Regions from separate parts of the Mesorhizobium sp. B2-8-3 genome, predicted to be linked through region 2. Evidence: riboswitches for the same ligand, from Rfam matches in the RefSeq annotation. Region 2 holds a riboswitch; the other holds the start of a gene.
The links. Region 2 has a riboswitch for S-adenosylmethionine ahead of FJ418_RS13230 (homoserine O-acetyltransferase). Riboswitches for the same ligand answer to the same signal wherever they lie in the genome.
Positions count from the first base shown of each region.

Region 1: it holds a riboswitch for S-adenosylmethionine, as region 2 does, so the genes downstream of both, FJ418_RS03985 (O-succinylhomoserine sulfhydrylase) here and FJ418_RS13230 (homoserine O-acetyltransferase) in region 2, are expected to answer to the same signal.

Region 1 covers NZ_VFTW01000002.1:218,506-234,086, reverse strand. The annotation lists gene FJ418_RS03990 (ceramide glucosyltransferase) at 118-1,260, shown strand; gene FJ418_RS03985 (O-succinylhomoserine sulfhydrylase) at 1,397-2,587, opposite strand; SAM riboswitch at 2,644-2,721, opposite strand; gene FJ418_RS03980 (2'-deoxycytidine 5'-triphosphate deaminase) at 2,799-3,893, shown strand; gene araD1 (AraD1 family protein) at 3,935-4,930, opposite strand; gene mmsB (multiple monosaccharide ABC transporter permease) at 5,132-6,424, opposite strand; gene mmsA (multiple monosaccharide ABC transporter ATP-binding protein) at 6,421-7,953, opposite strand; gene chvE (multiple monosaccharide ABC transporter substrate-binding protein) at 8,152-9,222, opposite strand; gene FJ418_RS03955 (LysR substrate-binding domain-containing protein) at 9,515-10,504, shown strand; gene FJ418_RS03950 (protamine-2 (modular protein)) at 10,608-10,943, shown strand; tRNA gene FJ418_RS03945 (tRNA-Gly) at 11,200-11,273, opposite strand; gene FJ418_RS03940 (DUF6460 domain-containing protein) at 11,436-11,705, shown strand; gene FJ418_RS03935 (histone deacetylase) at 11,718-12,620, opposite strand; gene FJ418_RS03930 (MATE family efflux transporter) at 12,801-14,132, shown strand; gene FJ418_RS03925 (cysteine synthase family protein) at 14,143-15,132, opposite strand; gene FJ418_RS03920 (quinone-dependent dihydroorotate dehydrogenase) at 15,161-15,581, opposite strand, start outside.
Region 2 covers NZ_VFTW01000007.1:24,048-39,628, forward strand. The annotation lists gene gloB (hydroxyacylglutathione hydrolase) at 1-267, opposite strand, end outside; gene FJ418_RS13200 (methyltransferase domain-containing protein) at 402-1,178, shown strand; gene FJ418_RS13205 (ABC transporter ATP-binding protein/permease) at 1,296-3,137, shown strand; gene FJ418_RS13210 (glycosyltransferase family A protein) at 3,243-4,172, opposite strand; gene FJ418_RS13215 (DUF1330 domain-containing protein) at 4,507-4,833, shown strand; gene FJ418_RS13220 (glycosyltransferase) at 4,863-5,855, opposite strand; gene metW (methionine biosynthesis protein MetW) at 5,910-6,524, opposite strand; gene FJ418_RS13230 (homoserine O-acetyltransferase) at 6,604-7,773, opposite strand; SAM riboswitch at 7,870-7,947, opposite strand; gene FJ418_RS13235 (AraC family transcriptional regulator) at 8,118-8,972, opposite strand; gene FJ418_RS13240 (phytanoyl-CoA dioxygenase family protein) at 9,161-9,916, shown strand; gene FJ418_RS13245 (ABC transporter permease) at 10,050-11,072, shown strand; gene FJ418_RS13250 (sugar ABC transporter substrate-binding protein) at 11,224-12,192, shown strand; gene FJ418_RS13255 (sugar ABC transporter ATP-binding protein) at 12,252-13,769, shown strand; gene FJ418_RS13260 (ribokinase) at 13,783-14,733, shown strand; gene rbsD (D-ribose pyranase) at 14,730-15,191, shown strand; gene FJ418_RS13270 (3-methyl-2-oxobutanoate hydroxymethyltransferase) at 15,194-15,581, shown strand, end outside.

The DNA.
Region 1 (15,581 bases), on a different contig from region 2:
GCGCTCTGTAACTGATGAAATGGGCGCATGCGGCCGAGAGCAATTCCAGGAAAAGTGTGAGCAGTTTTCCCTCCGGAATTGCGTGAAAACAAAGAGATAGAGAGTGACCAGATCTCGATGGAACTGACTATCGCAGCCGGCCTGGCTTCGTCAGCCCTTCTTCTGTCCAATCTCACCAGTATCCTGCTCGCCGCGTCGCGGCTGAAATGGCGGCATGTCATTGCGCCGCCCGTCGGCGCACAGCCGGTCTCGATCATCGTGCCGTCGCGCGGCGTCGAGCCGTTCACGCAGGAGACCCTGCAGCGCGCCTTCTCGCTCGATTGGCCGCGCTACGAGCTGATCTTCTGCGTCGCGCATGCCGAAGACCCGGTGGTCAAACTGATCGATGCGGCGATCGCGCGCTATCCGAAGATGCCGGCGCGACTCCTGATCGGCGACGACCGCGTCAGCGCCAACCCCAAGCTCAACAACTGCATCAAGGGCTGGCAGGCTGCGCGGCACGATTGGGTGGTCCTTGCCGATTCCAATGTTCTGATGCCGAAGGACTATATCCAGCACCTGATGGCGGCATGGCGCCCGGATACCGGCCTCGTCTGCTCGACGCCGATCGGCTCGCGGCCGGATGGGTTTTGGGCCGAAGTCGAATGCGCCTTCCTCAACACGCTGCAGGCGCGCTGGCAGTATGCCGGCGAGGCGCTTGGGCTCGGCTTCGCCCAAGGCAAGAGCATGCTGTGGAACAAGCCGATGCTCGATGCCAATGGCGGTATCCAGGCTTTGGCCGCCGAGATCGCCGAGGACGCGGCCGCCACCAAGCTGGTCAACAGCCTGGGCCTGCGCGTCAATCTCGTCGCTTCGCCTTTCGAGCAGCCGCTCGGCCAGCGCCGGCTCGCCGAGATATGGTCGCGCCAGGCGCGCTGGGCGCGGCTGCGCCGCGTCACCTTCCCGCTGTTCTTCGCGCCGGAGATCCTGACCGGCGCCGCGGTGCCGCTGCTGCTGGCGCTGATTGCGGCGGCAAGCGCCGGCGTCAGCCTGCCCACGACGGCCTTGGGCGTGCTGGCGATCGCCTACCTGCCGGAATGCCTGCTGGCCTTTGCGAAGGGCTGGTACCTGTCGCCGCGCAGCGTCACCGCGATGCTCACGCGCGACGCGATGCTGCCCGCCATCTGGGCGCGCGCCTGGTTCGGCGGCGCCGTCGAATGGCGCGGCAACGCCATGACCATCCGCACCAAGGCGATGACCGAACTGGAAGAGCTTGCCTAATGCATGTCGCGCAAAAGTGTGCATCGGTTTTGCGATAACGACATGCATGAAACAAAGCCTCAAAGCGCGTCGCCTGAATCCGCTTCAGCGCGACGCGCTTTAAGGTCCTGTGTAGTGACGGTCGCCGCTACAGGTCTTATTTGGCCGCCTTCAGCGCCTGCTCGATGTCCTCCAGCAGGTCGTCGGCGTCCTCCAGGCCGACGGAGAGCCTGAGCGTGCCCGGCCCGATGCCGAGTTCGGCCCGCGCGTCGTCGCTCAGGTTCTTGTGCGTGGTCGTCGCCGGATGGGTGATCAGGCTCTTGGCGTCGCCGAGATTGTTCGAGATCAGCACGATGTCGAGCGCGTTCTGAAAGGCGAAGGCCGCCTGCTTGCCGCCCTTGACGTCGAGGCAGATCAGCGTCGAGCCACCCGACATCTGCTTCTTGACGACATCCGCCTGCGGATGATCGGCCCGGCCCGGATAGATGACGCGGGCTATCTCCGATCGGCCGGCGAGGAAATCCGCGATCTTGCCGGCGCTCTCGGTCTGCTGGCGCACGCGCAACGGCAGCGTCTCCAGCCCTTTCAACAGCGTCCAGGCGTTGAACGGCGACAGGCTGGGACCGGTGTGGCGGAAATAGTCGTGCAGGTTTTCGTCGATCCATTTCTTGTCGGACAGGATGACGCCGCCGAGGCAGCGGCCCTGACCGTCTATGTGCTTGGTCGCCGAATAGACGACGATATGGGCGCCGAACTGCAGCGGCTTCTGCTGCAGCGGCGTGGCGAAGACATTGTCGACGATCAAGCGCGCGCCGATGGAATTGGCGAGCTTGGCAACCGCGGCGATGTCGACCACTTCCAGCGTCGGATTGGTCGGGCTTTCGAGGAAAAACAGCTTGGTGTTCGGCCTTATCGCCTTTTCCCAATTGGTGATGTCGGTGCCGTCGACCAGTGTCGCCTGGATGCCGTAGCGCGGCGCCAGCGTCTCGACTACCCAGCGGCAGGAGCCGAACAGGGCACGCGCCGCAACGATATGGTCGCCGGCCTTGGCGCTGCACAGCAACGCGGCCGAGACGGCCGCCATGCCGGAAGCGGTGGCGCGGGCATCCTCGGCGCCTTCGAGCGCGCACATGCGCTTTTCGAACATGTCGACCGTCGGGTTGGCGTAGCGCGAATAGATGAAACCGGGCTCCTCGCCCTTGAAGCGGGCTTCCGCGGCTTGCGCGGTCTCATAGACATAGCCCTGGGTGAGATACATCGCCTCGGATGTCTCGCCGAAGCCGGAACGCAGCGTTCCGTCATGCACGAGTGCCGTCTGAGGTTTCCAGTTGCGCTTCTTGGTGCTCATAGCCCTGCTTCCAGACACAAAAAAACCGGCCGCGAAGTCGCAACCGGTCCATATAGCCTTGCGGCTCGACGGTCCTTTAGCGACTTGTTTAACGTGGCTGCAAGCCGACCGGCCAAATCACCACGGGATAACGACCCTTTAGACCCGCGCCGCGCTTGCGTCAATTGCCGGCTTCATTAAGAGGTTTGTACCAGCAGAGCGGAGTAAGACTTTGCGGCAGACAGGCATTCTTCCCGACCAGGATATTTCCGCGCTGTTCCAGTCCGGTGCGCTGAAGTCGCCGCGCGCGCTGGACGCTGACCAGATCCAGCCGGCCAGCCTTGACCTGAGGCTCGGCGACACGGCCTTCCGCGTGCGAGCCTCGTTCCTGCCGGGGCCCGATCATCGGGTCGCCGACAAGCTCGAGCGGCTGAAGTTGCATGAATTCAGCCTCGCCGAGGGCGCGGTGCTGGAGACGGGTTGCGTTTACATCGTGCCGCTGCTCGAAAGCTTGGCGCTGCCCTCGAATGTGTCCGCTTCCGCCAATCCCAAGAGCTCGACCGGGCGGCTCGACATCTTCACCCGGGTGATGACCGATCGCGGCCACGAGTTCGACAAGATCGCCGCCGGCTATCACGGGCCGCTCTATCTCGAAGTCAGCCCGCGCACCTTCCCGATCGTCGTGCGGGCCGGCTCGCGGCTGTCGCAGATCCGTTTCCGCACCGGCAACGCGGTGCTTTCGGAGAGCGAGCTGCACGACCTTCACCGCGCCGAGATGCTGGTCGCCACCGAGCCGCCCAATATTTCAGGCGGTGGCATCGCGCTCTCCATCGACCTCGACGGCGACAAGGACGGCCTTGTCGGCTACCGCGGCAAGCACCACACCGGCCTGGTCGATGTCGACAAGCGTGCCGCGCAGGATGTCGTCGATTTCTGGGAGCCGATTTACAAGAGCGGCGCCGGCGAACTCGTGCTCGACCCCGACGAATTCTACATCCTAGTCTCGCGCGAAGCGGTGCACGTGCCGCCGCTCTACGCCGCCGAGATGACGCCCTTCGATCCGCTGGTCGGCGAGTTCCGCGTCCACTATGCCGGCTTCTTCGACCCGGGCTTCGGCCATTCCGCCGCCGGCGGCAGCGGCAGCCGGGCGGTGCTGGAAGTGCGCAGCCACGAGGTGCCGTTCATCCTCGACCACGGCCAGATCGTCGGCCGTCTCGTCTACGAGCACATGCTGCAGCGCCCGCAGGCTCTTTACGGTACCGATCTCGGCTCGAACTACCAGGCGCAGGGCCTGAAGCTCTCCAAGCATTTTCGCGCCGCGCGCTAAGGTCTGAACTGCTGATCTCCCCCTTGGGGGAGGTCACGCTCTCACAACGCCTTCACCGCCACCTTGACCGGCTTTTCGATCTCCAGCGGGTTGCGCAGCGGCAGGCCGAAATCCTTTGCCTCGATCTCGAACGTATCGCCGGCCTCGGTCCTGATGCCATCGGCGAAGGACAGCGTCGCCGTGCCGAACATATGCACATGCACGTCGCCCGGCTGGCGGAAGGCCGAATATTTGAAATGATGGTGCTCGAGATTGGCGATGGTGTGCGACATGTTCGCTTCGCCGGACAGGAACGGCTTTTCCCACAAAAGCTTGCCGTCGCGCCAGATGCGCGATCCGCCGCGGATGTCGGCCGGCAGGTCGCCGATCAGGATCTCCGGACCGAACGAAGCGTTGCGCAGCTTGGAGTGGGCGAGGAACAGGTAGTTCACCCGCTCCGTCACGTGGTCGGAGAATTCGTTCGACAGCGTGAAGCCGACACGGAACGGCGCGCCGTCGTCGCCGATCACATAGATGCCGGCGATCTCCGGCTCCTCGCCGCCGTCCTGCGCAAAGGCCGGCGACATCAGGGGCGCGCCGGGAGCCACCGCCATCGTGCCGTTGCCTTTGTAGAACCATTCAGGCTGCACGCCGACCTGTCCCTTGGCGGGCTTGCCGCCTTCGAGCCCCATGCGGAACATCTTCATGGAATCGGTGAGCTCCTCCTCGCCGCCCTCGCTGAGCTTCTTGTGCATGGAATCGCGCGTCGCCGCGGAGCCGAGATGCGTCAGGCCGGTGCCGGTGAGATGCAGATGCGCGGGATCGGGGTGGTTGATCGGCGACACCAGCCTGCCCCTCTTGTAGGCGGCATCGAGATCGACCGTCTCGCCATAGCCCTTGCGCTCGATCAGCGCTTCGAGCCCGGTGCCGGTGCGCGCGGCCTCCATCGCCAGCGAATAGACGCTGCGCGCGCCGTTGATGATCCTTGTCTTGCCGCCGCCGTTGCGGGCGACGACGCGGATCGTCTCGGCGTCGTCGAGGATCTGGGAGATCAGCATGTTGAAATCCTCTCTCATTTTGCCGGCCGCCCGCGGGCAAGCCTTGACTGGCGCGGCGCGGAGCAATCCCCGCCACGGTTGAAACGCTTCGTCCGGATTGCGTTCGCGAGCCCGGGTCCTTGCTGGACTCTCGGCGCCGACGGGTTGCCGGCAGCTTCGCGATCTGAAACCCGTATGCCTCCTTAAATCCGCTTCCGGCCTTCAGGCCTTGTTCTTGTTGTAGACGTCGAAGATGACGGCGCCGAGCAGCACCAGGCCCTTGACCACCTGCTGCCAGTCGACATTGACGCCCATGATCGACATGCCGTTGTTCATCACGCCCATGATGAAGCCGCCGACGACGGCGCCGATCACCTGTCCGACGCCGCCCATCGCCGAGGCGCCGCCGATGAAGACGGCCGCGATGACGTCGAGCTCGCTGCCGAGACCGGCCGCCGGCACGGCCTGGCCGAGGCGCGCCGCGATGATCAGGCCGCCCAGCGCCGAAAGCACGCCCATGTTGATGAAGACCAGCAGCGTCAGCCTCTCGGTGTTGATGCCCGAAAGCTGCGCGGCCTTGGCGTTGCCGCCCATGGCGTAGATGCGGCGGCCGATGGTCATGCGCTTGGTGACGAAGACGAACAGCGAGATCAGCACGCCCATCACCAGGAGCACGACCGGCAGGCCCCTGTAGCTCGCGAACTGGAAGACCAGGAACAGCGCCAGCGCGCTGCCGACCAGCGTCTTGACGACGAACAGCGGGAAAGGCTCCGCCTCATAGCCATGCCGCTCGCGCTTGCGCCGCGTCCTGAAGCCGAAATAGGCGTAGGCGAGCACCGCGACCAGACCCAGCACGATCGTCGTCATGTGCAGCGTCAAGCCGCTGCCGACGATGGTCTTGCCGGCGGCATTCACCGTCGGCGGGATCAGCGTCAGCGGGCCGATGACGTCCGGGATGAAGCCGGAGCTCAGCGCCTTGAAGTCGGGCGGAAGCGGGCCGACCGAAGAGCCGCCGCCGAGCAGCGCTTGGCAGATGCCGCGGAAGATCAGCATGCCCGCCAATGTCACGATGAAGCTCGGTATCCGGTGATAGGCGATCCAGTAGCCTTGCGCGGCGCCGATGAGGCCGCCGACGATCAGGCAGATGATCGAAACCACCAGCGGATTCGAGAATATCCCGAGCGGCCAGATCACCATCATCATCGCGGCGAGCGCGCCGATGAAACCGGCGACCGATCCCACGCTGAGGTCGATATAGCCGGCGACGATGACCAGGAGCATGCCGAGCGCCATCACGATGATGAACGAGTTCTGCTGCACCAGATTGCTGAGGTTGACCGGTTTGAACAGCGTTCCCGACGTCGTGTACTGGAAGAACAGCATGATGACGATCAGCGCGATGATCAGGCCGTATTCGCGCAGATTCGTCGTCAGCGCCGAGACGGCGATGCGCTGTCCCTGCTTGACGTCCTCGGCGACGCCGCTTTGCGGCGCGGGAGCGCTGTCTGTGCTCATGATGCTTTTCCTTCTCCGCGAACGATGGCGCGCATGATTTTTTCCTGGCTTGCGTCGCTTGCCGCCATTTCGCCGACGATACGCCCTTCATTCATGACATAGATGCGGTCGGAGATGCCGAGCAGTTCAGGCATTTCCGATGAGATGACGATGATCGCTTTGCCCTCGGCGGCGAGGCGCGCGATGATCGTATAGATTTCGTACTTCGCGCCGACGTCAATGCCGCGGGTCGGCTCGTCCATGATCAAAACCTCCGGATCGGCGAACAGCCATTTGGACAGCACCACCTTCTGCTGGTTGCCGCCCGAAAGGTTGCCGGTGAGCTGGTAGACGCTGGAGGCGCGGATATTGGTCTTCTTGCGATAGTCGTTGGCGACGCTCATCTCGCGCATGTCGTCGATGACGCCGCGGCTCGAAACGCCGCCCAGATTGGCCAAAGTCACATTGTGCTTGATGTGGTCGATGAGGTTGAGGCCGTAGGTCTTGCGGTCCTCGGTGACATAGGCGATGCGGTTCTCCACCGCCTTGCTCACTGTCGAAAGATCGAGCGGCTTGCCCCTGAGCAGCACCTCGCCGCTGATGCGCCGACCGTAGGTGCGGCCGAACAGGCTCATAGCGAATTCGGTACGGCCGGCGCCCATCAGCCCGGCGATGCCGACAACCTCGCCCTTGCGCACATTGATATTGATGTTCTTGATCACCTGCCGCTCGGCATGGATCGGGTGGTAGACCGACCAGTCCTTGACCTCGAAGATGACCTCGCCGATCTTCGGCTCGCGCGGCGGGTAGCGGTCGTCGAGCGAGCGGCCGACCATCGAGGTGATGATGCGGTCTTCCGAGATGTCCTTCCTCGGCAGGGTCTCGATGGTGCGCCCGTCGCGGATCACCGTCACCTTGTCGGCGACGCGGTTCACCTCGTTGAGCTTGTGCGAGATCAGGATCGAGGTCATGCCCTGGCGCTTGAACTCGAGCAGGAGGTCGAGCAGCGCCTGGCTGTCCTTTTCGCTGAGCGACGCCGTCGGCTCGTCGAGGATCAGAAGCTTCACTTCCTTGCTCAGCGCCTTGGCGATCTCGACCAGCTGCTGCTTGCCGACGCCGATGTTGGTGATCAGCGTCTTGGGGTCTTCCTTGAGGCCGACCTTCTTGAGCAGGGCGCTGGTGCGCGTCTCGTTGGCGTCCCAGTCGATGACGCCGTAGCTGGCGTGCTCGTTGCCGAGGAAGATGTTTTCCGCGATCGACAGCATCGGCACCAGGGCAAGCTCCTGGTGGATGATGACGATGCCGATATGCTCGCTATCGTGAATGCCTTTGAAATTGCATTCCTGGCCGCGGAAGATGATCTGGCCGTCATAGGTGCCGGACGGATAGACGCCCGACAGCACCTTCATCAGCGTCGACTTGCCGGCGCCGTTCTCGCCGACGATGGCGTGAATCTCACCTTCCTCGACGCTGAGATTGACGTTCGACAACGCCTTCACGCCGGGAAACGTCTTGGTGATGTCGCGCATCTCCAAAATCGTCGAGGCCATCAGGATCTGCTCCCTGGCGCACGGCTCCCAAATCGGTATCGATCGTGGAAAGGCCTGTGCGCAAAATCAACATGCTGCGGCGGCTTCGCGTTGCGGATCGGCGCGTGACGCTGCGGAAGCCGGCAAAAACAATACCGGGGTCGGCTCTGAACGAAAAGGGGCCCTGCGTTGCGCAGGACCCCTCCCTTCGAGGCTGGATTACTTCAGCTCGTCGGCCTTGATGTAGCCGGAGTCGACGACCTGCGCCTGATAGTTCGACTTGTCGACCTCATGCGGCGTCAACAGGATCGAGGGAACGACCTTGACGTCGTTGTTGTAGGTCTTTTCGTCGAGGCCGTCCGGCTTGCCGCCGGAGAGCACCTTGTCGACCAGCTGCACGGTGGCCTTGGCCAGTTCGCGGGTGTCCTTGAACACGGTCGAATACTGCTCGCCCGAGATGATCAGCTTGACCGAGGCGGTTTCGGCGTCCTGGCCGGTCACGATCGGCCAGGGCTGCGCTTCGGTGCCGTAGCCGACGGCGCGCAGCGAGGCGGTGATGCCGCGCGACAGGCCGTCATAGGGCGACAGAACGCCATCGACGCGGCTGCCGTCCGAATAGTTGGCCGAAAGCAGGTTGTCCATGCGCGCCTGGGCAGTGGCGGCGAGCCAGCGCAGCGTGCCGACCTTGTCCATGCCCGTCTGGCCTGACTTGATCTTGATCGAGCCGTCATCGATCAGCGGCTGCAGGACCGACATGGCGCCGTTGTAGAAGAAGAAGGCGTTGTTGTCGTCCGGCGAGCCGCCGAACAGCTCGACGTTCCACGGCTTGGTGTTCGGGAAACGCTCCTTGAGGCCCTTGACCAGCGAGTTCGCCTGGATGACGCCGACGCCGAAATTGTCGAAGGTGGTGTAGTAGTCGACATTGCCCGTCTTCTTGATCAGCCGGTCGTAGGCGACGACGACGACGCCTGCGTCATTGGCCTTCTGCAGCGCGTCGGCCATGGTGGTGCCGTCGATCGAAGCGATGATCAGCGCCTTCGGGCCCTTGGTGATTTCGTTTTCCAGCTGGCTGAGCTGGTTCGGGATGTCGTCCTGCGCATATTGCAGGTCGACGGTGTAGCCGAGCGCTTCGAGCTGGGACTTGACGGCGTCGCCGTCATTGATCCAGCGCTGCGAGGTCTTGGTCGGCATCAGCACGCCGACGAGACCCTTGTCGGCGGCATGCGCCGAATAGGTCATGGCGGCGATGCCAAGGGCCGCCACGGCGGCCAGCGTCTTGATGATCTTCACGATTACTCTCCCTGGTTGATGGACGCGACACCTCGGGGCTTCGCGGGCCGCGCAACCGAACAGGTGCGCTGGCGCGCCACTGTCGGCTTTATCGATCTCCGGTATCCTCCCAATCGGCCCCGCGGCGCAGTTTAAATCGATACGAATTTGCTCGTTGCCGACCGTTGCGCCTCGGAACGCGCGAAGGGTGGGTCCCTTTGACATAACTGTCAAATGCGATCTTTGCTGGTTGCTATATCGAAACTGATATAGCTTAAGGAGCTGATAGAACCCGGACAAGAGACCGAAAACCATGGCGGCATTGCGCGATCCCGATGCGATTTCAGGGAGTTACGAGAAGTTGCCGGGAGATGGCGAGACGCTGCTGCGCAGCGGCCTCAGTCTTCGCCATATGCGCATGATCACCGCCCTGGACGATCACGGACGGGTGAGCGCCGCCGCCCAGGTCATGAACATCTCCCAGCCGGCCGCCTCGCGCATGATCGCCGAGATGGAGGCGGTGCTCGACGTGAAGTTGTGCGAACGGCTGCCGCGCGGCGTGACGCTGACCCCTTTTGGCCAGGCGCTCGCCCGCCGTGCCCGCTCCATTTTGCTCGAGATGCGGGAGGCCGACCGAGAGATTTCCGAGCTCAAGGCCGGCAAGGGCGGCTCGGTCTTCCTCGGCGCGGTGACGGCGCCGGCGATCGAATTGGCCGTGCCGGCGATCCGTGAGATCCGCCGCATCTATCCGCGCATCGAGATCACCATGCAGGTCGAGACCTCGAACGTGCTTGCCCGCGAGCTGATCGCGTCGCGTCACGACTTCATCATCGCCCGCATCCCCGACGACCTCAATCCGCGGCTCTTCGAATCGCGCGTCATCGGCGTCGAGAAGGCCTGCCTCATCGTGCGCCGCGGCCACCCCTTGGCGAGCGGCCGGATGGTGCGGCTGGAGGAGACGGCGGGCTATGACTGGGTGTTCCAGTCCGGCGGCTCGCCGCTTCGCCAGGCCATGGAAAGCAACTTCTTGAACCGCGACATTCCGCTGCCCGACCGCATCCTCAACACCTCTTCGCTGTTGCTCACCTTGGTGATGGTGGCGCAGTCCGACGCCATCGCGCCGGTCTCGATCCAGGTCGCCAAGTTCATCCAGGGCGGCGACGGGCTGGCCGGCGCCATCGATGTCGTGCAGACCGAGTTCGACATCGAGGTCCGGCCCTACAGCCTGATCACGGTCAAGAATCGCGTGCTCTCGCCCGCCGCCAAAATGCTGCACGACTTCATCCTGCGCGAAGTGGGGTAATGGAACGAGAATGCTACTTGTGCGTTCAAACCGATCGGCCGCTCGCTGGAGCCCGTTGCGGGTGAGGGAAGGCTGCCGATGCTCAACAGCTCGGGAGGTTTCGATGGAACGTCGGTTGTTTCTGACTGGAATGCTTGGGGTTGCGGGGGCGGCAGCGCTTGCAAGCCTGGCCGGACCAGCCAAGGCGGTTGCCGGCATCCCCAAAGGCAACGGGATTCTCGATGAATTGGACAAGCCGGATCCGGCCATCTACGAGGAGGATGACCAGGCCGATCTGCTGCAGCCAGCTCAGTATTACCGCCGTCGGTATTACCGTGACCGGTACTACCGCCGCCGCCGTCGCCGCGTTTGGAGACGGGTCTGCCGCCGCTACTGGCGCTATGGCCGGCGTCATGTCCGCTGCTGGCGTCGCCGCGTCTGGATCGGCTTCCGGCTCTAGAGCATGATCATCCTGATCTAGGTCGATAGCGACCATGTACCCGGGCCTGCCGGGTGAATCGCTGACTGGGGTCTTGCATGGGTGTGCAAGACCCCAACGCTCGCTTTACAAACAGCCAAATTCACCCTCGCGCAAACTGCTCGGCCTGAGGGTCGATCCGATGCAATTCCGCCCCGCGATGGCCGGCAGCCGACCTGAATCGGACGCGCAATTTGGCCCCTTGGTGAGGTCTGACTCAAATCCCTGCAGTGCAAGCTGGAGCGGGTAGCGGGAATCGAACCCGCGCGTTCAGCTTGGGAAGCTGACAAGCTACCATTACATCATACCCGCGTCGGCCACCTCGTTAACATGAGGCCCGGGCTGCAAGCAATCGGCAAAGCAGCGCTGCCAATGAAGGCACCCCCCTGGACCTCCAGCAGCGCCGCTTGATGGCGGACAAGCGAATGCGTATTTCTGGGCCACGCTGCCGAATCGGGCGGCTCGAACCGGAGAATGGCCTTGTCCGCATTGACGCGCTTTCTTGGCGACACGCCGCTCAGGGTGTTCCTGAAGCTGCTGGTGGTCTCCTTCCTCGTCGGCCTCGTCATGCATGCCTTCGGCTGGTCGCCGATGGACGTCTTCTATGGCATCCGCCAGTTCTTCGTCGATCTGTGGAATCTCGGCTTCCACGCCATCGACCGCTTCCTGGGCTATATCCTGCTCGGCGCGGCGATCGTGGTGCCTGTGTTCATCCTGCTCAGGATCGCCAGCTACAGGAAATAGCTCGGCGTAGCATCACGCATATCGGGAGGCGACCTCGAACAGGATGGCGTGCCGCGCGGCCAGCGCCGGCACGTCGGTCGAGTAGCCGCCGCCGATGACGCCGCAAAACGGCACGCCCTGCTCACGGAAATGGCCGATGACCATGTCTTCGCGGGCCCTGAGGCCATTGTCGGTGAGCGCCAGCCGGCCGAGCCTGTCCTCGGCATGGACATCCACGCCGGCATTGTAGAAGACGAGGTCCCAGTGCCTTTGCCCGGATAGGTCCGGCAGGATGGCGGCGAGCCGCTCGAGATAAGCGCCGTCGCCGGTGCCGTCCGGCAAGGCGACGTCGAGGTCTGAGGCGATCTTGCGCACAGGGTAATTGCGCTCGCCATGCATGGAAAAGGTGAAGGCGCGAGGCTCGTCCTTCAGGATGTCGGCCGTGCCGTCGCCTTGATGCACGTCGAGGTCGACAACCAGCACATTTTCGACGGCGCCTTCGGCCAGCAGCGCCAGCGAGGCGACGGCGACATCGTTGAAGGTGCAGAAGCCGGCGCCTTGCGCGCGCCTGGCATGATGGCTGCCGCCGGCCGCGTTGCAGGCGATGCCGTGTCTCAGCGCCAGCCTGGCGGCCAGCACCGTGCCCGCGGTGGCAAGCTGCGCCCTCAGCGACACGCGCGGACCGACCGGAAAGCCGATCTCGCGCTCTATTGTCTCCGGCACCTGGCAGGCGATTACCTGATCGACATACTCGGCCGCGTGCGCGAGCTTCAGCCGCACGGCCGGCGCCGGTTCCGGCATCGAGAGCGCGCCCGGTGCGGCCAGCCCGCGCACATGCAAGGCCTCCATCAAAAGCGGATATTTGCTCATCGGAAAGCGGTGGTTGACGGCGAAGCCGGCGTCATAGTCGGGGTGATGGACGATCTGCAGCGGCATGGATCGGGAGGCCTGCGCCAGCTCTGAGCAATTCCAGGAAAAGTGTGAAACGGTTTTCCGTCCGGAATTGCGTAAGACCAGCAGAAAATTCGGTTGGCAGTTCGGCGGATGGTGGTTGCGTGGCGCCGGCAAACTGAGGCACATCAGGTTCTCGATCAAGCCGCAATCAGCCAGGCAGCAATGGACGCAACCCAAGCCAGCGCCAGATCCTTCGCCGTCACCAACCGCTCGGTGCTGGCGATCGCCGTGCCGATGACGCTTGCCTATCTGACGACGCCGCTGCTCGGCATCGTCGACACGGCGGTGGTCGGCCAGTTCGGCGACGCGGCCTTGCTTGGCGGCCTGGCGGCGGGATCGCTGGTCTTCGACGTCGTCTTCACCACGTTCAATTTCCTGCGCTCCGGCACCACCGGCCTCGTCGCCCAGGCATTCGGGCGCGGCGATCCGCTGGAGGAACAGGCGGTGCTGTGGCGCGCCGTGCTGATCGCGGTCGTCGCGGGCGTCATACTTGCCGCTCTTTCGCCGCTCTTTGCCGTCGCCGGCCAATGGTTCATGGGCGCCGAGCCGCGCGTCAGCGCGGCGATGTCGGTCTATATCCGCATCAGGCTGCTGGCAGCGCCTTTCTCGCTCATCAACTACGCCATACTGGGCTACGTGCTGGGGCGCGGCGAGGGCGGGCTCGGGCTGATGCTGCAGGCCGTGCTCAACGGCATCAACATCGCGCTCTGCTTCCTGCTCGGCCTCGAGCTTGGCTGGGGCGTTGCCGGCGTCGCCTGGGCGACCGTCACCGGCGAGTTCCTGGCCATGCTGCTTGGCCTTGCCATCGTGCTCAACCGGTTCCGCAAGCTGGAGCGGCCGTCACGCCGCCGCATCCTCGACCTCCCGGCCTACCGGCGGATGCTGTCGCTCAACCGCGACATCATGATCCGCTCCTTCTCGCTGCTTGCCGCCTTCGCGCTGTTCACCAGGCAGGGCGCGCAATTCGGCACCGTGACGCTCGCCGCCAACGCCGTGCTGATGAACTTCTTCCTCATCGCCGGCTATTTCCTCGATGGTTTCGCCACCGCCGCGGAGCAACTGGCCGGTCGCGCCATCGGCGCGCATGCGCCTGCCCCGTTCCGGCAGGCCGTCCGGCTGACGCTGATCTGGGGTTTTTGTCTTGCCGGCATCGCCACGCTCATCCTGTTGACCGTCGGCACCAGTCTGGTGGCACTGGTGACCACGTCTCCAGAAGTCCGCGCGGTCGCCGACACCTATCTGCCCTGGGCGGCCTTCACGGCGCTGAGTGGCGTGCTGGCCTTCCAGATGGACGGCGTCTTCATCGGCGCTACCTGGTCGCGCGACATGCGTAACATGATGCTGTTGTCGTTCCTCGTCTTCAGCGCCGCGCTCATCACCCTGGCGCCGGCCTTCGGCAACAACGGCCTATGGGCGTCGCTGCATGTCTTCCTGCTGGTGCGGGGAGCGAGTTTGCTTGCGGTGCTGAGGCTCAGGGTGCGCACGGCATTTTAGGGCCGATTGTTCAGCTTCGGCTGGGCGCCGGCGTTTCTCGGCCCCAGAGATCGGTCGAGAGATACTTCAGGCCGGAATCGCAAATCACGACAGCGATCGCCTTGCCTGATTGATCGCCGCGCAGGAGACGCAGCGCAGCGGCCACATTCGCTCCCGAGGAGAAGCCGCCGAAGATACCTTCGCTGCGCGCGAGCAGGCGGGTGGCCTCGCGTGCTTCATCGCCGGAAATCTGAAGATAACCATCGACGGGCGCGTTGTTCAGGAATGCCAGGTCCGGCATGGCATAACCGCCGCCTTGAATGGGGTGCTCGGGTTGGGTGACCGTCTCGCCCGCGGCGGCCGCGGCGCCTTCGGGCTCGACGATGAAGCACTTGATCAGAGGGTTGCGCTCCTTCAGCGCCCTTGCCACCCCGGCATATGTGCCGCCCGAGCCGATGAAGTCGACGAATGCATCGACGGCGCCATGGCTGGCGTCCCAGATTTCCGGTCCGGTTCCGCGATAATGCGCAAGCCAGTTCCCGTCGCGATGGAACTGGTCGGCGCGGTACGCGCCACGTTCCGCCGCAACCGCTTTGGCGGCCTGCTCGACGAGCGCCAGGTCGCCACCCGAGACCTGCCCCGGCACCGACCCCGGCAGCTGGTCCACGAGGATGACTTCCGCGCCGAGCGCCGTCATCATGCGTGCACGCTCTTCGGAGTTGCCCTTCGACATCACCGCGACGAAGGGGTAACCCCTGACGGCGCAGATGATGGCGAGCCCCGTGCCCATGTTTCCGGAGGTAAGCTCGACCACCGTTTGACCTGGCCTGATGGCGCCGGATCTCTCGGCCTCCTCGATTATTCCAAGTGCCGCACGGTCCTTCTTGGAAAAGCCCGGATTGAGATATTCCAGCTTGGCGAGGATTGCGCCGTCGACGCCCGCCTGCGCCGTCAGCCTGTCGAGCCGGACCAATGGCGTTCCACCGATCGAGTCCACGACGGAGTCCAGAATTTCGGCCATCGTTTGTCGTCCTGATTGGTGGGAGCTCTCAGAGTCGTTCGGACCAGCTTGCGCAGCCGGTGTCGCGCAGCTCTCCGATGGATTTGAGGTTTTCCCTCTCCGCAAAGCGCTCCATGCCGGCAACGATGCGCCCCGGCAGCGCCGGGCCGGCATAGATCATGCCGGTGTAGATCTGGACGAGGTCGGCGCCGGCGCGGATCTTTTCCAATGCGGCCTCGGTGGAATCGACGCCGCCGACACCGATAATGGCCATGTCGGGTCCGAGCAGCTTGCGCATGCGGGCCAACACAGCGGTGGAACGCCCGAACAGCGGCTTGCCCGAAAGGCCGCCGGCTTCACCGGCCACGGTCGCGCTCTGCAACCCGGTCCGCGCCAGCGTCGTGTTGGAGACGATGACGCCGTCGATTTTCTTCTCGGCGACCTCGGCGGCGATGTCTTCCAGTTCCGCC
Region 2 (15,581 bases):
GATGCCGGGGATCTTCGCCTTTTCGGCTTCCGGGCCGACGATGCGCAATTTGAAGCGCTCCTTCAGCGCCAGATTGGCTTCGACATGGTCGGCATGATGGTGCGTGGTGAGGATCAATGTCGGCGTCCAGCCGGTGCGCTTGATCGCGGCCAGGATCGGCGCCTCTTCCGGCGCGTCGATGATCGCCGTCTCACCGCTCTTCGAATCGTGGACCAGCACGCCGAAATTGTCGGTGCGGCACATGAACTGCTCGATTTCGACCGGCATCGCATGTCTCCCTTTGTCGTCGCAGACATAGGGCGGGCGGGCGCCGATGTCATCCGCGTTTGTTGAGCCTGGCGCGTTTGTTGAACCGGGTGCCTTTGTTGAACTTGGCAGGCTTCACGGCTACCGTCCCGCGCATGCATTCGGATATCGTCGACCTGCGCTCCTTCTACTCGTCCACGCTCGGCCGCCTGGCCGAGCATTCGATCACCATGGCGTTGTCGTCCATATGGGCAACCGTGCCCAATGAGCGGCTGGTCGGCCTCGGCTATACGCTGCCATGGCTGGAACGCTTCGGCGCCGATGCCGAGCGCGTCTTCGCCTTCATGCCGGCGACGCAGGGCGCGGTGGTGTGGCCGGTGTCGGGGCCGACGGCGACGGCGCTGGTCTTCGACGAGGAACTGCCGCTGGTCGATTCCTGCATCGACCGCGTGCTCCTGGTGCATTCGCTCGAACATGCCGAAAACCCGCGCGAGACGCTGAACGAGATCTGGCGCGTGCTGTCGCCGGCGGGCAGGGTCGTCATTGTCGTGCCCAACCGGCGCGGTGTCTGGGCGCGGTTCGAGCACACGCCCTTCGGCAATGGCCGGCCGTTCTCGCGCGGCCAGTTGACCGAATTGCTGCGCGAGGCGAATTTCACCCCGGCGACATGGAGCGACGCGCTGTTCTTCCCGCCGTCGCCGCGGCGTTTCATGATGCGTTTCCACAATGTGCTGGAGAGAGCCGGCCGGCGGTTCTGGCCGATCTTTTCCGGCGTCATCGTCGTCGAGGCGCAGAAGCGGCTCTACCAGGGCGTGCCGGTCGCGCAGCGCGCCTCTCGCCGCGTCTTCGTGCCGGTCTTCTCGCCGCAGGGCGCAACGCGGCTTGGCCGGCATGCGGCCGACGGCGCGCCCGGCCCAGTGACGCGTTCGTGATCGCCGCCGCGCCTTGCATCGCGCAGCGATCGTCACCCTATCTGAGGGCATGCTCGATCTGAGGATGCTCGCTTGGCGCGGTGTTCGTGACCGCCGAGGAAACCAGGAATATCCTTCATGGACAACCAGACCGATAAAAAGCCAGGTCCAAAAAAGGCCGCCGTCTCGGTCGAGGCGAGCAGCCTCGCCGACCAGGTGGCGACGATCAAGCTGGGGTTGAAGGCCTCGCCGGTGCGCAGGCAACTTGCCTGGGTCTCCATAGGCATCGTCGCGGTCATCATCGCAACCTCGATCGGACAGGTTCTGCTCAACCGCTGGAACCAGCCTTTCTACGATGCGCTGGCCCGGCGCGACATGGCTGCTTTCCTGCACCAGCTTCTGGTCTTCGCGATGATCGCCGGCGGGCTTCTGGTGCTCAATATCGGCCAGACCTGGCTCAACCAGATGATCCGCCTGCGGCTGCGCGAGGCGCTGACGCTCGACCTCATCGATCAATGGATGCGACCGGCGCGTGCCTTCCGGCTGGCCAATGCTGGCGCCATCGGCGTCAATCCCGACCAGCGCATGCAGCAGGATGCCGCTCACTTGTCGGACCTGTCGACGGATCTCGGTGTCGGCCTGCTGCAGTCGTTCATCCTGCTTGTCTCCTTCATCGGCGTGCTGTGGCAGCTGTCTTCCGGTTTCGTGTTCCACGTCGGCGGCTATTCGTTGGCGATACCGGGCTACATGGTGTGGGCCGCGTTCCTCTATGCCGGCATCGCCTCGTGGCTGAGCTGGCTGGTCGGGCGTCCGCTGATCAGTCTCAACAGCGAGCGCTACACCCGCGAAGCGGAGCTGCGCTCCTCCATGGTGCGGGTGAATGAGAATGTCGACGCGATCGCGCTCTATCATGGCGAGCCCGATGCCCGGCGCCGGCTCGAGCTCGACCTCGGCACGGTGCTGGGCGCCATGCGGCGCATCTTCACCGCGCAGATCAACCTATCCTGGGTGACCGACACCTATGGCTGGATAACGGTGGTGGCGCCCATCCTGGTGGCTTCGCCGGTCTATTTCTCGGGCGACATCTCGTTCGGCGGGCTGATGATGGCGGTCGGCGCCTTCAACCAGGTTCACTCGTCCCTGCGCTGGTTCATCAACAATATCGGCAGCATCGCCGACTGGCGCGCGACGCTGATGCGGGTGGCCGATTTCCGCATCGCGCTCACCGAAACCGACGCGCTGCATGACACGGAAAAACGCATCCGGTTCGGCGAAAACGCCAATGGCAGCCTGACCTTCGACACGCTTGAGGTGGCTTCGCCGGAAGGCTGCACCAAGCTTGCCCAGACGGACGTCGAGATCCACGCCGGCGAGCGCGTCATGATCACCGGCGAGCCGGGGGCCGGCAAGACATTGTTCTTCCGGGCCATCGCCGGCCTGTGGCCATGGGGGAGCGGCCGGATCGGCCTGCCGGCCGGCGAGACCCCCATCTTCGTGCCGCGCGTGCCTTATTTCCCGGCCGGCACGCTGCGCGAGGTGCTCGATCATCCGAACGGCGAAGCCCCGGCCGGCGATGCCGAGATCGCGGCGGTGCTTGCCGAGGTCGGCCTCGACCGGCTGGCAACCGCCCTTGATCATCCCGGGCGCTGGGAACGCGAGCTCAGCGACGACGAACAACGGGCGCTGGCCTTCGCCAGGCTCGCCTTGCGCAAGCCGAAATGGGTGATCATCGACGAGGCGCTCGATGCGTTCGACGGGCCGACGTTGCGGCGGGTTCTGGCCATGCTTCAGAAGCGCCTGCCCGAAACCGCGATCGTCAATATCGGACGTGGTCAGCACAACAATCAGTTTTTTCCGCGCTCGCTGAACATCGTCAAGGATACCGGCGCGCCGGCGCTGAAACCCGCGCGAGTCAGGGCCGGGGCGATCGAACCGCCGCCTCCGGCGGCTCGCCGCAAGAAGGAAACCACTGAAGCATAGGGCGTTTCACCGTTCCGCGGAAAACGGCTCTATCTCTTTGTTTTCACGCAGTTCCTGACGGAAAAGTGTGCAGCGGTTTTCGTCGGCGTCGCGTCAAGGAGGCAATCAGACCGCCCGGGCGCCATATTTGGCGCGGAACTCGTCGTAGCAGTCGCGCCGCCAGCGGCGGCCGACGACATAGCCGCGCAAGAGTTCGGCGGGCGAGTAGCCGAGCGACTTGGACGACCGGTTGGCGTGATAGCCCGAAAACGCCTGCGGCAACCTGCCCTTGAGGATATCGGCGATGATCTGGCGCGCAATCATGTAAGGCGGAACGTCGGGATAGCGGTCGGCGATATAAGGATGCTTGTCGATCAGACTGGCGTAGGCCTCGACATAGCCGTCGCGGCGGCCGGAGATCGAATTCTCCGAATTGTACTTCTTCCAGTCGATGTCCTCGGACAGCAAGGCGCCGCTGCGCTGGGCAAAGCGCAGCAGCAATTCGCGATCCTGCATGCGCGTGATGTCGCTGTCATAGCCGCCGATCGCGAGCAGCGACTCGTGCCTTGCCGTGATCGCCGAGCCGGCAATGAAGATGGTCTGCGAGACCAGGGCACGCTGCAGCGTGCTCTTGTCCAGGAAAGCGTCGCGATTGATGCATTTGGTGCTGCGGCTGCCTTTCAGCGACAAGAACGAGCTGATGAGGACTTCGAGCGAGGGATTCTGGTCGAAGCGCGCCAGCGTCCGCTCCAGCCGATCGGGCAGATAGACGTCGTCCGAATCGAGGAAGGTCACGACCGGCGCCCGGGCGCGCTCAATGCCCGCATTGCGCGCGGCATTGGCGCCGCGCCATTTGGCGCCGACATAGATCAGCCTCGGGTCGCGGATTTCGGCCAGCGCGGCGGCCGTCCCGTCGGTCGAACCGTCGTCGACCACGATGTGCTCGAAGCGCGTAAGTGTCTGCGCCAGAACGCTTTCCACCGCGCGCACGACCTGGCTACGCCGGTTGTGGGTCGGCGTGATCACTGAGATCAGCGGAACGTCCTGGTTCGACATCGGGCTGCCACTGCCGGTCGGATCTAGCGTTTGTCGGATGGGTCTGATGGCTATCCTCGCGTCCCACCTCTGATTTGCGACAGACGCTACAAAAAAGCCACGCTTGTGTCACGCAAAGCTATCCGAGAAACGCCGAATTAGTGGCTTTTCCGCAACATTGCGGTTTGATGGCAACACAATCGACGTTCTGGCTATGCGACAGCCCGCCGGGCGATGGCTTAAGGGTCGGTGTTGTCTCGATGACGTCCAAGGTAATCGACCGGACTACCTGACTTTTGCATGATGACCCAACGAGGCCGGCCGATCGGCTTCAGTCCCATGAAGGAGCAGGATCATGACCGCTTACGCCGTTGCCCACATGCGCCAAGTCACGTCGGGTCCCTGGATGATCGAGTACCTGGAGAAGATCGACGCCACGCTGGCGCCGTTCGGCGGACGCTTCGTCGTCCATGGCGGCGATGTCGAGGTCGTCGAAAACAACTGGCCCGGGCATCTGATCGTCATCGAATTCCCCGACAGCCAGCATGTGCGGGACTGGTACCGGTCGCGCGCGTATCAGTATCAACAGATCCTCGAGTTGCGCACCCACAATTCTGAATCCGACGTGATCTTCGTCGACGGCGTCGAGCATCCGCACAAGGCTATGGATGTGCTTGGCTAGCAGAACAGCGCGCCTTTCCTGGAATTGCCCTAACTGTGCACGACATAGTCGGGCACGATTTCAGGCTCGTCGCGAACGAGCCCCACCGCCAGGCTGAAATGGCCGAGAAATGCGAAAGTGTAGAACGTCAGGCCAACAATCGCCGCGAAGGGAATTTGCCAGACCGGCATGCCGGTCTGCGGTGCGAGGTTGACCACGCGCCGCAGCGTGCGCCACGACATTGTCCCCCAGCGCGTGAATGATTTGACGATACGCTGAACCCTGCCAGGCGCGTGGAGCTCGACGAATTTTCGATCGGCGTCCCTGCCGGTCACCAGAGCGCGCCAAAAGAAGAACCGCCAGCCGCGCGGGGAATAGTGGTGAACGCGCGCGTCCACATTGACTATCTTGTGGCCTTCGCTCCAAAGCTCATGCATCAGCAACGTGCAAGAGACCTTGAAGCCGTTGTGTGCTGGAAATGGGTGGCTGGATATCCAGTCGTGCCGAAAGGCGATGTTGTTGGCGTTGAGAGCACGTTTGGCTGCAAATTTTTTGTCCCCTTCGGCCAGGGGAAAGAACCAGAGCAGAGCAAAGGTCCGCGAGAAGAAGTCGTCGTGCAAAAGATAGGTGTAGCCGTTCACGCAGACGGTTTCCGGCCGTTTGAAGGGCGTCAACAGACCTGAAAGCCAATTTGGTTCGGCAACCGAATCCGAGTCGACGAAAACCACGATGTCGGCTTCGGTCAAAAGGACGCCATTGTTCTTGAGATCGTAGTAGCGGCCACCGGCACAGGCCGCGAAGACCAGCTCGGCGACTTGACCCAAGTGGGGTGCTTCGGCCTCGAACCTGCTGCGCAGCAAATCGCCGTCGGATGGCTCTCCGGCATGCGATATGATGACCGTGGGCCTGGCCATGCCGGCTTCGGAAACCGAGGCAATCTCGCGTGCGAGCGCGTTCAACCCTACGCTGACCTCAGCCCAGTCGATGAAGTTGGCATTCTCCATCTCGAGGACAACCGAATAGGTTGGTCGTTCCGCCATCATGTTCCACCCCGCCCGGCGCGAGGCTTAGCAAAAAGCCCGGGGCGAAGCCACCCGTCAGCGCCTCAACAAAAACACCGCCTGCTGGCCGAAGAAGTTCCAGAACCACCAGGGCATCGACAGGCCGATCTTCTGGCCGTTGGCGTCGAGCGCGGTCGCTTTCTCGACCGTCGCGCCGAGTTCCTCGCACAGGTTGACGAAGTCGCGAATGGTGCAGAAATGGATGTTGGGCGTGTCGTACCAGGAGTAGGGCAGGTCCTTGGTGACCGGCATTCTGCCCTTGATCAGCAGCGAAAAGCGCACGCGCCAGTGGCCGAAATTGGGGAAGGAGACGATGGCGCGGTTGCCGATCCGAAGCAGCTCGTCGAGCACGACCTTCGGGTTGCGCGTCGCCTGCAGCGTCTGCGACAGCACGACGAAGTCGAAGCCCTTGTCGGCGTAGAATTTCAGATCCGTGTCGGCGTCGCCCTGGATAACCGATAGCCCGCGCGCCACGCATTCATTGACGCCGCGCTGCGACAGTTCCAGCCCGCGGCCGTCGACCTGCTTGGTCTCCTGCAGGAGTTCCAGAAGCACGCCGTCGCCCGAGCCGACATCGAGGACGCGCGAATTGGCCGGAATGAGATCGGTGACGACCTCGAGGTCGACACGCTGGGCGCGATTGACGCTCATGGCCTTGCCTCCTGCATGGCGCGCGATCCGGCTCCGAAAAGTCTGCAACTTTCTGCGTTCGCTGACCTTCGGTTCGGGGTCATGCGCCGAGCCCCCTGGCGCGGGCGGCCGACGCGATGAAGCCGTTGATGGCCGCGAACAGCTCCGGCTCGTCGAGCAGGAAGGCGTCGTGGCCGCGATCGGTCTCGATCTCGACGAAGGAGACGGAAGCGCCCGCCGCGTTCAAGGCATGCACGATCGATCGGCTCTCCTCGGTCGGGAACAGCCAGTCGCTGGTGAAGGAGACCAGGCAAAAGCGCGTCTTGGTGCCGGCGAAGGCGTCGGCGAGGCGCCCGCCGTGATCGGCGGCAAGGTCGAAATAGTCCATCGCGCGGGTCAGATAGAGGTAGGAGTTGGCGTCGAAGCGGTCGACGAAGGTCATGCCCTGGTGGCGCAGATAGCTTTCGATCTGGAAATCGGCGTCGAAGCCGAAGGTCAGCGCCTCGCGGTCCTGCAAATTGCGGCCGAACTTGCGGTGGAGCGCTGCTTCCGAAAGGTAGGTGATGTGAGCGGCCATGCGCGCGACGGCGAGCCCCTTTTCCGGCCGCTTGCCGAAATCGAGATATTTGCCGCCATGCCATTCCGGATCGGCCATTACGGCCTGTCGGCCGACTTCATGGAAGGCGATGTTCTGCGAGGAATGGCGGGCGCCGCTGGCGATCGGCAGGGCGCAGAACACACGCTCCGAATAGCTCGCCGCCCATTCCAGCACCTGCATGCCGCCCATCGAGCCGCCAAGCACGCAGAACAGCTTTTCGATGCCGAAATGATCGACCAGCATCGCCTGCGCGCGCACCATGTCGCGGATGGTGATGATCGGCAGGTCGAGCCCATAAGGCTTGCCCGTCGCCGGATTGGTCGAGGCCGGGCCGGTCGAGCCGAGACAGCCGCCGATGACGTTTGCGCAGATGACGAAGAAGCGGTTGGTGTCGATGATCTTGCCTGGGCCGATCAGCACTTCCCACCAGCCAGGCTTGCCGGTCACCGGATTGGTATTGGCGACGTGCTGGTCGCCCGTCAGCGCGTGGCAGACGAGGATGGCGTTGGAGCGCGCGGCGTTGAGCGTGCCATAGGTCTGGTAGGCGATCTGGAAAGGCGAGAGGATGGTGCCGGCGTCGAGCTTCAGCGGCTTATCGGGGCCGAACTGCAGCACCGGGCTCGACGGATGGTCGGCCTCGTCCTTGGTCCTTGCAGCGCGCTGAGCGGCCATGTCCATCCTCATCCTGTCCCGCATCGGTCTCGTCCCGATGCGGTGTCCGGCCGGCGGCGGACAACAAAAAACCGGCATTGCCGTCGCAAAGCCGGTTACAGGTTGCAAACGGCCCTTTAGCGAGTTGTTTAACGTGGCTGCAAGCCGACCGGCCAAATCACCACGGAGAAGTCTGGCAGTTCTTCTAGGACCAGCGCAGCGCTTCGTCAACGGGTAGCCCTCGCGGCGCTCCAGTCGGTTCACCGCACCCAAGCAGGCCATTTCCTGCCAAGCCAACACATGGCCTGCCTTGTCTTGTCGCAGTTTCTTGCCGGAAAGCCGTGTGACGCCTTCACGGAATCTGTTCAGCGCTTCGACGCAACACCTAATTCGCTGCGCCGCCAGGCCGAAGGCGAAATGCCAACGGATCGCCTGAATTCGCGACCGAAATGATAGACGTCGCAAAAGCCGCATGTCTCGGCAATCTCGGCGATCGGCTGGTCGTCCTGCACAAGCAGCGACTGCGCGTGCATCAACCGCTCGCGCATCAGCCACTGATGCGGGCTGGTGCGAAGATAGCGCTGAAACATCCGCCGGGTCTGCGACGGCCCGAGCCCGGTGACGGCCGACAGGGCCGACGCGGTCCATGCGAAACCGAGCGCCCCGCGCATCGCTTCGATACCGGAAGCGAGCGGTTTCGGCAGGTCGTCGCTATCCGGCCCCGCCAACGCGCGATCGATCAGGAGCAGGAATTCGGCAACCAGTTGCGAAAGGCGCAGATCGAGGCTGGCGTCGCGGCGGCGCAACGCGGCAAACAGGCGCTCGAACCACGGGACTGGAGTTGTTCCCTCGGCGAAGCTGGCGCGCGGCGTGCCCTCTCCGAACAGCTTGCGCCGCAGGATGGCGGGCTCCGGGCCGTCCAGCCTGAACCAAAGCACCGTCCAAGGATCCCGGGGATCGGCGGAATGGACGTGCGGAGCCTCGTTCGCCATCCAGACCAATTGACCAGCCCCGACGTCTATCCTTTGCCCAAGCGTTTCGACATAGCCGGCGCCGGCAAGACAGTAGATGATGTCCTGTCCGGGATAGACGGCGCGTTCTATCCGGTAATCCGGTCCAGCGGCGACTTTTCCGGCGCGCAGCACGCTGAACGCGGCGCGGGTCCAGGCCGGGGCTGGCACATAGTGGAAACTCTCAATTACGGACGTTCTTTTGTGCATGCGCGTTTTATACAAAAAATACGTTCCCTTTGTCCATTTTGTTCCTCGGCGGAGGGGCTAAATTCTCCTCAAGAGCCTGGGATTTCCGGCCGGAAACGGATCGGGAGCAGGCCTTCAAAAAGGTTCAGGGGCGACCGTGCCGCATCGCGGGACGCTTTGGGGTTCCAGGGAGAATACCGATGCTCGCGATGACCAGACATGAAGCCGAGCTTTACGCTCGCGACGGCTACATCATTCGCCGTGGCCTGCTGGGCGCCGGTGAAGTCGCCAACTTTCGCGACCACGCCCGCAAGCAGCTCGCGGAGGAGCAGAGCAAGGGCGGCGTGATGTCCAAGGGCGACAAGGAGGGCAAGACCACGCTGCTGAAGATGTGGACCAAGGCCGAAGACGACAAATACGGCCTGCTGGCCCGCGACGAGCGCATGGTCGATCTGGCCGAGGACGCCGTCGGCAAGCCGATCTACCTCTACAGCCACAAGATGACGATGAAGCAGCCCAACGAAGGCGGCGCATGGGAATGGCACCAGGACTTCGGCTACTGGTACAATTACGGCTGCCTGGCACCGGAAATGATGAGCATCTACGTCGCGCTCGACAAGGCGACCCGCGAAAACGGCTGCCTTCAGGTGCTCAAGGGCACGCACAAGCTCGGCCGCCTCAATCATATCCGCGAGAACGAGCAGACCAATGTCGAGCATGAGCACCTGGAAGCTGCCCTGAAGCGCTTCGAGCACATCTATGTCGAGATGGAGGCGGGCGACGCCCTGGTCTTCGACGGCAACCTGCTGCACCGTTCGGACGCGAACCGCTCGGACACGTATCGCTGGGGCTATATCTGCTCCTACAACGCGGTCGAGAACGCGCCCTTCAAGAAGGTGCGCGAATACGGCAACTACGAACAATTGCGCAAGGTGCCTGCCGGTTCTTTCCAACAGGCTTCATGAGCAAGCGCGACCGGGTAGAAGCCCGGCTTGAGGACATCGAACCGGGCTTGGGCCCAGGCCGCGGATCGATGGGGAGATGAAGAACAGCGACGGACGGCTGCAGCCGTCGCGCCGCCGTCGAGGGAGGAATGGGATGGCCGATACGGTCAGGAGCGGCGCGCGCGCGGCAGCCGCAGGCCGGTTTGAATTGTCGCGACTCTTGCGGGTCCGTGAGGCTGGCGTGTTCATCGCGCTGGTCGTGATCTGCTTGTTCCTGACCTTCGCGACCGACAGCTTCCTCACGTCGCTGAACCTCTTGAACATAGGCCGACAGGTTTCGCTGCTCGGGATCATGGCGGTCGGCATGACGTTCGTGCTGATCTCCGGCGAGGTGGATCTGTCCGTCGGATCGACCTACGCCTTTTCGGGACTTGCCACCGGCATGCTGATCGTCGCTGGCTGGGGGCTGTTGCCGGCGCTCGCGGTCGGCCTCTTCGCCGGCGCCGTCATCGGCGTCATCAACGGTATCCTGTCCACCTACGGCCGCCTGCCCTCGCTCATCGCCACGCTCGGCATGCTCAGCATCGTCCGCGGCGCCGCGCTCATCCTGACCAACGGCCAGCCCGTCACCGTCAACGCGCGCAACGGCGCGCTTCCCGACGTTCTCGACACCTTCAACTTCATGGGTCAGGGCTATCTGTTCAGCATCATTCCGATGCAGCTCGTGTTCTTCGCCGTCATCGCCGTGCTGGCATGGCTGGTGCTTTCCTATTCGAACTTCGGTTTCAGGGTGTATGCCGTGGGCGGCAGCGCCAAAGCGGCGCGCGTGTCGGGCATTTCCGTCAACACCGTGAAGATCTGGGCTTTCGTGCTGATGGGGCTGCTCGCCGCCTTCGCCGGCATCCTCAGCCTCGCCTTCCTGCCCAGCGGGCAGGCCGGCCGCACCGGCCTCGGGCTGGAGCTCGACGTCATCGCCGCGACCATCGTCGGCGGCGCCTCGCTGTCGGGCGGCGAAGGCACCATCCTTGGAACCATACTCGGCGTGCTGATCATCGGCGTGATGCGCAACGGCCTTGTGCTGATGGGCGTGTCGCCCTTCGTGCAGGAACTGATGATCGGCCTCGTCATCATCATCGCCGTCGGCATCGACAAATGGACAACGCGCCGCGCGGCCTAGAACCGGATTCAGGTTCAGGCCGCATCAACCTGAAATCTGAATCCGGTTCCAAATCAGGGAGATAGAGCATGATGTCGTCCGAAAACCGCTGCACACTTTCGGCATCATGCTCTGAGGGCAATCAAGCCAAACAAAAAAGGGAGGACTATCCATGAAAATCAGACACGTCATTCTCGCGGCGGCGCTCAGCCTGCTGCCCACGCTCGCGCATGCCGAGGCCAAGCTCGCCGATTTCTCGCTCGCCGATCGCATCAAGGCCAAGATTGCCGCAGGCCAGCCGCTCGACATCTACGTTTCCTACCATGACGTCTCGAACGAATTCGCGCCGTTCATGAAGGCCGGCGTGCAGCGGGCGGCGACCGAGGACAAGGTCAGCGCGCAGTTCATTGGCCCGGTCGGCGCCGATGCCGACGGCCAGATCAGCGAGATCGAGACGCTGATGGGCAAGATGGACGGCCTGGCGATTTCATCGGTGTCGACCGACGCGCTGGCGCCGCTGATCGACAAGGTGATCGCCGCCGGTATCCCGGTCGTCACGTTCAACACCGACAATCCCGAAAGCAAGCGCCTAGCTTTCGCCGGGCAGGATCTCGTGCAGTCGGGCCGTGAGGCCGGCAAACTGATGGCCAAGGTCCTCGGCGGCAAGGGCAAGGTGATGATCACCACCATCGACGCCGCCGCCCAGTGGTCGCTCGACCGTGAAAAAGGCGCGCGCGAGGCGCTGAAGGCCGAGCCCGGCTTAGAGGTGGTCAGCACGCTGAACACCGGCACCGATCCGCAGAAGATCTATTCGGCGATCGAGAACGCCATGCTGGCGAACCCCTCGATCTCCGGCATCCTGTCGCTGGAGTGTTGCTCCACTCCCGCCGCCGGCACCTGGGTCGAGCGCAATAAGGCGGCCGACAAGGTGAAGGTGGTCGGCTTCGACCTGCTCGACCAGACCGTGCAGCTCGTGCAGAGCGGCGACGTGCAGGCCACCATCGACCAGGCTCCGGAAAAGCAGGGCTTCGCCGCGGTCGACCTCCTCGTCCAGTTCCTCAAGGGCCAGACGATCGAGAACCTCGACACCGGCGTCGGCGTCTACACCAAGGAGAACATTGCCGAGGTGGCCAAGAAGTAACAATGCCAGCGTGACGGGCCGGCGGGCCGCAGGTTCCGCCGGCCCGTCGAGCCAGCTCGATGACGGCCGCCCCCTCCTTCGCAAACATCGTCGAGATCGCCGGCGTAACCAAGCGGTTTCCCGGTGTGCTCGCGCTTGACCGTATTTCCGTCGGCTTCCGGGCCGGCGAGGTTCACGCCGTGATCGGCGAGAACGGCGCCGGCAAGTCGACGCTGATGAACATCCTGGCCGGGGACCTGCGCCCCGATGGCGGCAAGCTTCTGGTCGAGGGCAGGGAAGTGAAACTTTCCTCCCCGCTCGATAGCCGCGCCCACGGCATCACTGTCGTCTATCAGGAGTTGGCGCTCTGCCCGACGATGAGCGTGGCCGAAAACATCATGATGTCGGACATGGCGGCGCGCTCTGCCGTTTCGTTGCTGCCGCGCGATATGATGCGGCGGGAGGCGCGCGATGCGCTCACCCGGCTCGGCATGGGCGGCCTCGACCCCGACACCAAGGTCGGCCGCCTCTCGGTCGCCGAGATGCAATTGGTCGAAATCGCCGGCGCCATCCGCCAGAATGCCCGCGTGCTCGTGCTCGACGAGCCGAATTCGGCGCTTTCCAAACGCGAAAGCGAAAGGCTGTTCGAGGTCGTCAGGCAGCTCCGCGCCGAGGGCGTGACCATCATCTACGTATCGCACCATCTGCGCGAGGTGCTGGATATCGCCGACCGCGTCACGGTGATGCGCGATGGCCGCACGATCGTGACGATGGACAATGAGGGCCTGTCGGAGGACCAGCTCATTCGGGCCATGGTCGGCCGCGACCTCGACGCCGCCATGCAATGGTCGCTTCAGGTCGAACCCAGGCCTGAAGACGAGGATACCGTGCTGACAGTCGAGAAGCTCGAGGCGGCGGGGCTGGAGGACGTCAGCTTCAGCGTGCGCGGCGGCGAGATCCTCGGCATCGGCGGACTTCCCGATTCCGGCAAGGACGGACTTGGCGACGCGCTTTTCGGGCTCTGCACCCGGCGCGGCAAGGTCACCATCGACGGCAAGGAACTGCGCGGCGCCGATCCACTTGCCGCGATCCGCCTCGGCATGTCCTTCGTTCCGGCCGACCGGCGCGGTTCCGGCGGCCTTCTGCAGATGAGCGTGGCCGACAATGTCGTCTCCGCCTCGCTGCCGCGCTTTTCGCTGGCCGGCTTCGTGCGGCGCGGCGCGGTGAAACGCGAGGCCCGCGCCCAGGTCGCGCGGCTCGATGCGCGGATTTCACATCTCGGCCAGAAACTGGGAACGCTTTCGGGCGGCAACCAGCAGAAGATCATCCTCGGCCGCAGCCTCGTCACCAATCCGCGCGTGCTGGTGCTGCACGAGCCGACACGCGGCATCGATGTCGGCGCCAAGTCGGAAATCTACTCGATCCTGCGCGGCATCGCCGGCGAAGGCATGGCGATCGTCATGATCTCTTCGGAGATACCGGAGTTGATCATGAATGCCGAACGAGTGCTTGTGCTGCGCGACGGCCGCCTGTCGGGCGAACTCACCGGCCAGGCTATCACCGAGACGGCGATCCTCGCATGCGCCATGACATCGTGAGACGGGAATGCGGATGACCAAGCCAAAGATAACCATCGTCGGCAGCTTCGCGGTCGGGCTGACCATGCGGGCGCCCAAGCTGCCCATTTTCGGCGAAACCATGCTCGGCACCGATTTCGACATGGGTCCGGGCGGCAAGGGGTCCAACCAGGCCGTCGCAACGGCGCGTCTGGGCGCTTCGTCGTCGCTGCTCGCCATCCTCGGCACCGACAAGCTCGCCAGCATCGCCACCGATCTCTATGCAATCGAAGGCGTCGACACCGGCCTTGTGAGCACGCGGACGGAGCGGGCGACCGGCGTCGGCTTCATCATCCTCAACGACAAGGGCGAGAACTTCATCATCCTCGACATGGGCGCCAACGAGTTGATGGACGCAGCCACGGTCGACACGGCCGAGGCGCGCATCGCCGAAAGCGATGTCGTCATGACCGTGCTCGAGGTGCCGACGGCCGCCGCCACGCGGGCGATGGAGCTTGGCCGCAAGCATGGCGCAAGGACGATCCTCAACCCGGCGCCGGCGCGCCAGCTGCCGGACACGATCTTCGCCTGGGTCGATTACCTCACTCCGAATGAAAGCGAACTGCGCATCCTGCTCGGCCTGCCCGCCGACGATCCAAGGTCCTCGCGCGAACTCGCTCGGGAATTGCGGCGGCGCGGCGTGCGCAACGTCGTCGTCACACTCGGCCGCAGCGGCGCGCTGATCCTGACCGACGAGATCGACGTCATGGTGCCGGCGGTGCCGGTGGAGGTCACCGACACGACCGGCGCGGGCGATGCCTTCAATTCGGGCTTCGCCATGGCGCTTGCCGAAGGCCGCGGCATCGTCGAGGCCGTGCGTTTCGGCGTCGCCTGCGGCGCGATCGCCTGCACCAGGCTCGGCGTCATTCCCGGCCTGCCCCAGCGCGCCCAGGCCGACGCGCTTTATGCCGAAGCCATGAAAACCGTATGGAAGGAGCAACCGTGAACCGCAACCGACTGCTTAACGCCGAACTCGCTCACGCCATCGCCTCCATGGGGCATGGCGACCTGATGATCGTCTGCGACGCGGGTTTTCCCATTCCGTCGAGCGCATGGCGCATCGACCTCGCCATCGCGCCCGACGTTCCCGATCTCGAGACCGTGCTGACGCCGATCGCGGCCAACCTGATCGCTGAACGCGTCGCCTATGCCGACACGCTGCCCGTGCACAACGCGCCGCTGCTCGCGAAGGTGAAGCGCCTGTTCCCGGACGCCGACCATGAAACCGTCAAGCACGAGGCCATTCTCGGCGAAATGGCCGCCAAGGCCAAGGTGATCGTGCGCACCGGCGCCTTCGACCCCTGGGGCAACATTCTGCTCTATTCCGGTGTCGACGTTCCGGCCTGGTTCTCCAAGCCCGGCGTTGTCGCGCCCGACTACTACGCCAAGAAACTCAAGGGCTGAGCGTGCCGAAGATCTTCGATTTCGGCGGCCGCGAGGTCGAGCGGAGCATCACGGTGGCCGGCCTGCGCGCATTGCGGCAGGCTGGCCACCGCGTCGCCCAGGTGACCGCCGAGACGGCGGACGAGGCCGCCGCGGCCGAGGCGGCCGGCATCGAGATGGTCGTCTGCCGGGCGGCCAATGTGGCCCGCGTCCGCGAGGGGTCGCGCCGCGTCTTCGTAACGGCCGCGCTCGGCTTCGCCGACGCGGTGACCGGCGACGAGATCCTGCGCACCGCTTTTTCGGCAATCACCTCTGGCGCGGACGCCGTCATCACCGGACGCGGCTTCGACACGGTCCGCATTCTGGCCAATGAACGGATACCGGTCATGGGCCATCTCGGTTTCGTGCCGC